2 regions of the Kitasatospora sp. NPDC058444 genome follow, and region 1 is predicted to be linked to the other one. Evidence: riboswitches for the same ligand, from Rfam matches in the RefSeq annotation. Region 1 holds a riboswitch; the other holds the start of a gene.
What was found. Region 1 has a riboswitch for cyclic di-AMP ahead of ACFWP2_RS30800 (M23 family metallopeptidase). Riboswitches for the same ligand answer to the same signal wherever they lie in the genome.
Positions count from the first base shown of each region.

Region 2: linked by a shared signal. The riboswitch ahead of ACFWP2_RS07865 (transglycosylase family protein) and the one ahead of ACFWP2_RS30800 (M23 family metallopeptidase) in region 1 are both predicted to bind cyclic di-AMP.

Region 1 covers NZ_JBHXLL010000039.1:65,884-69,140, forward strand. Annotated here, with positions in the region: gene ACFWP2_RS30785 (TetR/AcrR family transcriptional regulator) at 1-264, opposite strand, end outside; gene ACFWP2_RS30790 (alpha/beta fold hydrolase) at 334-1,161, opposite strand; gene ACFWP2_RS30795 (YiaA/YiaB family inner membrane protein) at 1,287-1,577, opposite strand; cyclic di-AMP (ydaO/yuaA leader) riboswitch at 1,786-1,944, shown strand; gene ACFWP2_RS30800 (M23 family metallopeptidase) at 1,957-2,805, shown strand; gene ACFWP2_RS30805 (hypothetical protein) at 2,916-3,257, opposite strand, start outside.
Region 2 covers NZ_JBHXLL010000004.1:343,779-347,035, reverse strand. Annotated here, with positions in the region: gene ACFWP2_RS07870 (hypothetical protein) at 413-1,366, shown strand; cyclic di-AMP (ydaO/yuaA leader) riboswitch at 1,821-1,991, shown strand; gene ACFWP2_RS07865 (transglycosylase family protein) at 1,978-3,257, shown strand, end outside.

The DNA.
Region 1 (3,257 bases):
GCGCATGACGGCGGCGACGGCGTCGTCCCCGCTGCGTCCGACGGCCGCCGCGGCCAGCCGTTCGGCCAGGTCCCCGGTGACCCGGACGGCGATCAGCCGCCGCAGTTCGGCCAGGCCGCCGCTGACGTGTTTGTACAGCGAGGGGGTGGCGACCCCGGCCCGGGTGGCGACGGAGGCCAGGGTGAGGGCCTCGGCGCCCTGCTCGTCGATGAGGGCGAGGGCGTGGTCGACGACCTGCTCGGGGGTCAGTCCTACGCGGGGCATGGGTTCGGGCTCTCCGTACGTACGGCGTCGGGTGGATCGGGCGGTGTGGGGCGGGGCGGAGGGTCGGGCTCAGCCGAGCTCGGCGAGGAACGGCAGCAGGGCGTCCGCGGTGGCCGTCGGGTTGTCGGCCATCGGGTAGTGCCCGGACCCCTCGATCATCGCCTTCCGCGCGCCGAGCGCGGCGGCCTGCCGGTCGGCGACGAGTTCCGGCTTCGGGAAGTCGGGGTCCTTGCTGCCCATGACCACCAGGGCCGGGCACCGCACCGCGGCCGTCCAGCCGACCGGCGCCGAGTCGCCGTGGACCTGCCCGCGGACGGCGGCCTTGCGCCCCGGGGTGCGCAGCGCGGCGACCAGTCCGTCCACGTACGCGTCGAAGTCGGCGGGCTTGGCGCCGGGGAAGGCCATCCGGCGCAGGTAGAAGCCCCAGGAGGCCGGCCAGTGGACGAGGGAGACCCCCATCAGGCCCATGACGGCGCGCATCAGGGCGCCCGGCGGCGGGCTCTCGACGAAGGCGTCGAGCAGCACGATCCCGGCGACCCGCTCGGGCGCGTCCCCGGCGGCCTTGACGACGGTCGCCCCGGTGTAGGAGTTCCCGGCGAGGACGGCGCGCTCGATGCCGAGGTGGTCGAGCAGGGCGAGGACGTCGCCGGCGACGGCGGCGGGGCTGTAGTCGTCCCATGCGACGGAGGACTCGCCGAAGCCCCGCAGGTCCATGGTGACGACGCGGTGGCCGGCGGCGACGAGCAGCGGGCGCAGGTGCCGGTACGCGGCCCGGCTGTCGAGCATGCCCGGGAGCAGGACGACGGGGGTGCCGTGGCCCTGCCGGGTGTCGTCGAAGGCGATCCGGCCGCCGGGGACGGTCAGGTACTGGGTGCTCGGGGTGATGGTGCCGTTCATGGTGGTCCTCCTCGGGCCGCCGGTGCGGGGCGTCGGCGGTGAGTGCCGATAGCCATAAAGCTAAGGCTAATAGCCTTAGCCGTCAAGCGATCGGCCGCGGCTCGGGTCACAGTCCCCGGCTCGGGTCACACTCCCTCCACCTTGAACGGGTCGTGCTCGCTGAGCAGCTTCTCCAGTCGGGCCTGGTCCACCCGGGTGACCACCTCGTTGGACTCCTGCCGGTCCCGGATCACCTTCGCCAGGGTGAACGCGGAGGTGACGGTGTAGAGGAGGCCGAGCCCGAGGAAGGCCCTGGTCCAGCCGCCGACCGGCAGGTAGGCGATCCCGGCGGCGAGGGCGGTGCCCGACAGGGCGAAGGAGAGGACGGCCTGGACGTGGTACGCGGCCGTGGTGCGGGTCTGCATGTGTGCGCTCATGGCGTCAGGATGCGACCGCCTCGACGGGGCGCACATGAGTAGCGGTACTCAGATGGGAGTGTGTACGGGAGGCCGTTCGGTGGTGTCGTTCGTTGACGTCCGATCACTTTGCCCTAGGCTGCTCCGAACGGATGGCTTGGAATCAGAGCCTCCTAGGATTAACGTTTGATAACGCAGCGCGGTTGTCAACGCCGTACCCAGACGGCACCGTGCGCCGTCGCCTAATCCCGCCGACCCGCCCCCGGGCAGGTCAGGGAGCCGGGGAACCACGTTCCTTGGGGTGAATCGGCAGGGCCCCGGCCCGGCCGTAGGAGACCTTCCTGCTCCGAACCCGTCAGCTAACCCGGTAGGCGCGAAGGAAGGAAAGGAGCGCGCCTCCGTGGCGTCGACGCACACCCCGGCACACCCGGCCGGCTTCGCAGCCGGTACCCAGCTCCTCGACCACCCCGGCACGGACCGCCCCGAGGCCTTCGGCCCGGAGGGCTTCGCCGCAGAGGTCGAGACCAACCGCCACCGGATGCCGCGTCAGACCCGCGGAGCCTCCCCGCTGCTCGGCGTCACCGCCGTCGCCGCCACCCTGGGCGCCACCGGCTTCGCCTCGGCGACCCCGGCCGCCGCCCCCGCCGTCGAGGCCCCGGACGAGACCCCGGTCGCCCTCTCCGCCGACCCCGGCCTCGCGCTCGCCGCCCGCATCCAGCACCAGGCCGACAGTCAGCGCACCGCCGCCGAGGAGACCGCCCGGCTCCAGGCCGCCCAGGAGGCGGAGGCCAAGGCCGCCGCCAAGGAGGCCGAGGCCAAGCGCGCCGCCGAGGAGGCCGAGCGGGCCAAGGCCGCCGCCCTCACCCTCCCGGTGCAGGACTACCGGCTCTCCGCCCACTACGGCCAGAGCGCCCGCTACTGGGCCAACCTGCACACCGGCCTGGACTTCGCCGCCGACACCGGCACCCCGGTCTACGCGCTCGGCCAGGGCACCATCACCTCGGCCGGCTGGGCCGGCTCGTACGGCTACCGGATCGTCGAGACCCTGCCCGACGGCACCGAGATCTGGTACTGCCACCTCTCCTCGATCACCAAGGGCTCCGGCAAGGTCGCCTCCGGCCAGCAGATCGGCAAGGTCGGCGCGACCGGCAACGTCACCGGCCCGCACCTGCACATGGAGGTCCGCCCCGGCGGCGGCGCCCCGGTCGACCCGGAGCCCTGGCTCCAGCAGCGCGGCCTCAACCCCTGACCGACCCGCGAAAGAGCCCGGCGCACCCCGCAGAGGCGCAGGGCGCGACGCACTCGCACGAAGGCCCCCGGAAACCGTCCTCGACGGGCCGGGGGCCTTCGTGCGAGGTCTCACTCCTCGGCGGGCAGCTGCGCCAGGTACGCCTCGATCTCCTCCTGGCCCGGCTCCGGCGCCAGCTCCGGGAACTCCGTCACCAGCAGCCGCGGCAGCCCCGGCACCGTCCAGCCGCCGAACAGGTCGAGCGCCGCGTCGACCGCCGCCTCCTCGAACTGCCCGAAGTCCCCGGCCAGTTCGTCCGGCATCGGCCGCCCCTGGGCGGTCAGCTCGGCCAGGTTGCGGTAGCTGCGCCGCATCAGGCCCTGCTCCAGCAGCCGCCGGGCGCCGTCCGTGGCCATGCCGACCGACAGCACCCGGCCCGGGCCCCAGCCCTGCTCGTCCGGCTCGTCCAGCCA
Region 2 (3,257 bases), on a different contig from region 1:
CGAACTCTTCACGGACCCTTCTCCTGACGGTACGTAAACGGACATAGCCGATGAATCGTCGGACGCGCGATAACCGGCCGTGAGCACCTCCCCGCTGAATGTCGATCTTCGAATGCCGGGAGTCGCATCCCCGTGACCCTCCGTCAAACCACCTTCATGCTGTGAGACATCTCACGCGCCCCAGGTGCAACGTCAGCCTCCTCGGATCACGTCGTGGCAACCGTCGGCGGTCCCGCGGGGGCTGGGAGCGGAATGTCCGGATTATGGGCAAAGCACCCGGACCGGCACCGGAGACGCACCCTCTTCGCACCGGCTCCGCACGGTCTCCGCACCGGCTCCACGCCGCAACCGCGCCGAAGCCGTACGGCAGCCGACTGCAAGCCGGACCGGCAGATGTCCTACGATCTCCGGCATGAGCACCGCAGCCATCCCGGGCGCGCCACTGCCCGTCCGCACTCCAGGCTCCCGTGCGCGGGGGCGCCACCGTCGTCCCGAGCGCCCCGAGATCCCGTCCGGCGCCCCGGCCCTGGTGCTCGCCGTACCCGCGACCGCCGGGCCCGAGTCCCGCTCGGTCGTCGAGGAACTGCTCTCGATCGTCCGCACCGAGCAGAACGGCGTCCGGACCGCGGTCGGCTACCTGCCCGGCGGCGAGGGCGCGGGCGACGAGGACCGCACCGTGGCCGAGTTGCTGGCCGCGGCCGCCGAGGCCGGGCTGCCGATGCCCGTCCTGGTGCCGCTGGTGCCCGGTCCGCACACCTTCCTGACCGAGCTTCACGCGCTCGCCGCCGAGTACGGCGCGCCCGTCACCGACCCGCTGGGCCCGCACCCGCTGCTGGCCGAGGCCGTGCACGTCCGGCTGTCCGAGGCCGGGCTGGCCCGGGCCGACCGCGCCCGGCTGTTCGCCATCGCGACCGCCGCGGACGGCGTGGTGCTGACCACCGTCGGCGGCGAGGACGCGGCCGCCGCGGCCGGCATCACCGGGGTGCTGCTGGCCGCCCGACTGGCCGTGCCGGTCGTCGCCGCCGCGCTCGACGTGCCCGGCTCGGTGGCCGCGGCCGTCAACCACCTCAAGGAAACCGGCTCGCAGCGTCCGGCGCTGGCCCCGCTGGTGATCGGTCCGGAGGCGGACTCCGAGCTGCTCGCCACCGCCGCCGAGGAGACCGGCTGCCCGTCGGCCGCGCCGCTGGGCTCGTACCCGTCGGTCGGCCAGCTGATCGCCTCCACCTACCTGGCGGCGCTGCCCGCGCCCTCCCCGGAGGACCTGGCACGGGCCGAGGCGGAGGCGGCGGCCGCCGCCGAGGCCGAGGGTGCCCCGGAGGGCGTTCGCGGCGCCCACGCGGCCTCCGAGGGGCCCTCGGGGCAGTAGTCGACACCGCGCGCCGGTCGCGCGCACCGAAGGGCCCGGAACGGTTTTTCCGTTCCGGGCCCTTCGACTTTGTTCCGCCCACCCGTGACCGGCCCGCACGGAAGTCGGACGCCAATGAAGCGGAATGTCCGTTCTGGCCCCTTTGAAAGGAAATAGGAAACGCGGCCGCGGATGCTCGAATCGGGGCCGCCGCCTCCCCTGCCGGGATGCCCCACCGCGCGATTCGATGCGCCGTCACGCCGCTCCTGAAGCGATGCCAGTTGTGGGCTTCCGCAGCGCCGTTGCTTGAAAACGATCATTTACGATCATGAAGAGCTGCAATTTTGGCAGCTTCCTCCAAACCGTGATGCGCATCACAGTGGTTTGCAGTTTGAACTTAAGTCTGATTAACGTGCTCCCCGTTCGTGACCACACGAACCCGGTTCATCCGCAACGCCGAGTCCTGCCGTCGGATGTCCTGGCAGCGCGAAATCGCACCACGGCAGGAGCGGGGGACCCACAGGTAAGTCGCCCCGGACCGGTCTTCGGAACGGTCCAGGGCTAGGGGTGAAGCCGCGCCCACAGCGCGGCCGGGCAACTCCAGCCCGAATCCGACAGCTCACCTCGCAGGCGTGGGAGAGGACCGCGTCTTCATGCTGCCCACCAACGGCACCCGCCTGTCCAGCCGCACCCGTCGTGTGATCGCCGCCCTCGGCGTCGCCGGCATCGGCCTCACCGTTCCCTGCATCGCCTCCGGCACCGCCTCCGCCGCCTCCGTCGCCACCTGGGACAAGGTCGCCCAGTGCGAGAGCGGCGGCAACTGGAGCATCAACACCGGCAACGGCTTCTACGGCGGCCTCCAGTTCACCTCCAGCACCTGGTCCGCCTTCGGCGGCACCGCCTTCGCGGCGCGCGCCGACCTGGCCACCAAGGACCAGCAGATCGCCGTCGCCGAGAAGGTCCTCGCCTCGCAGGGCCCCGGCGCCTGGCCGGTGTGCTCGGTCCAGGCCGGCCTCACCAAGGGCGGCCCGGCGGCCACCGTCGACACCTCGGCGGGCTCCACCTCCGCCTCCACCGCGGGCTCGACCGCCGCCAAGCCCGCCGCGCCCGCCCAGAGCGCCAAGCCGGCCGCTCCGGCCGCCAAGCCCGCACAGCCCGCGCCGTCCCAGGCCCCGGCCGCCAAGCCCGCGGCGCCCGCCCAGGACGGTGCGCAGGCCACCACCGACTCCGCCACCTCCGGCAACCGCGGCGACTGGGTCCAGAAGCGCCAGCAGCAGGCCCAGGGCGGCGACTACACGGTCGTCGAGGGCGACTGGCTGTCCGCGATCGCCGACCAGCACCAGGTGCAGGGCGGCTGGCAGCGGCTGTACGAGCTCAACCGCGGCACCCTGACCGACGGCCCGGACACCATCTACCCGGGCCAGCACCTGTCCTTCGGCGGCAACGGCCAGGCCCAGGCCGGCCAGTCCTCCACCGGCAAGTCCGGCTCGGACTTCACCTGGTTCGACCGCTCGCAGAAGTCCGGCCAGTCCGCGAACGGCGGTGCCGTGAACACCCAGCCGACCGCGCCGGCCCAGACCCCGGCCGCCAAGCCGTCCACCAAGCCGGCCGCCAAGCCCGCCCCGCAGACCGACACCCAGACCCAGACCCAGGCTCCGGCCGCCACCGGCAGCATGGCCGCCGCGGTCTCCTTCGCCGAGTCGAAGGTCGGTCAGGCGTACGTCTACGGCGGCACCGGCAACGGCGGCTGGGACTGCTCCGGACTGACCCAGGCCGCGCTGCGCGCCGCGGGCATCTCCATCCCGCGCGTCGCCGCCGACCAGGCCGCCGCCAGCACCCACGTCTCGCTGGACAGCCTCCAGCCGGGCGACCTGCTGTTCTGGTCCAACAACGGCAAGGACTCCGGCGTGTT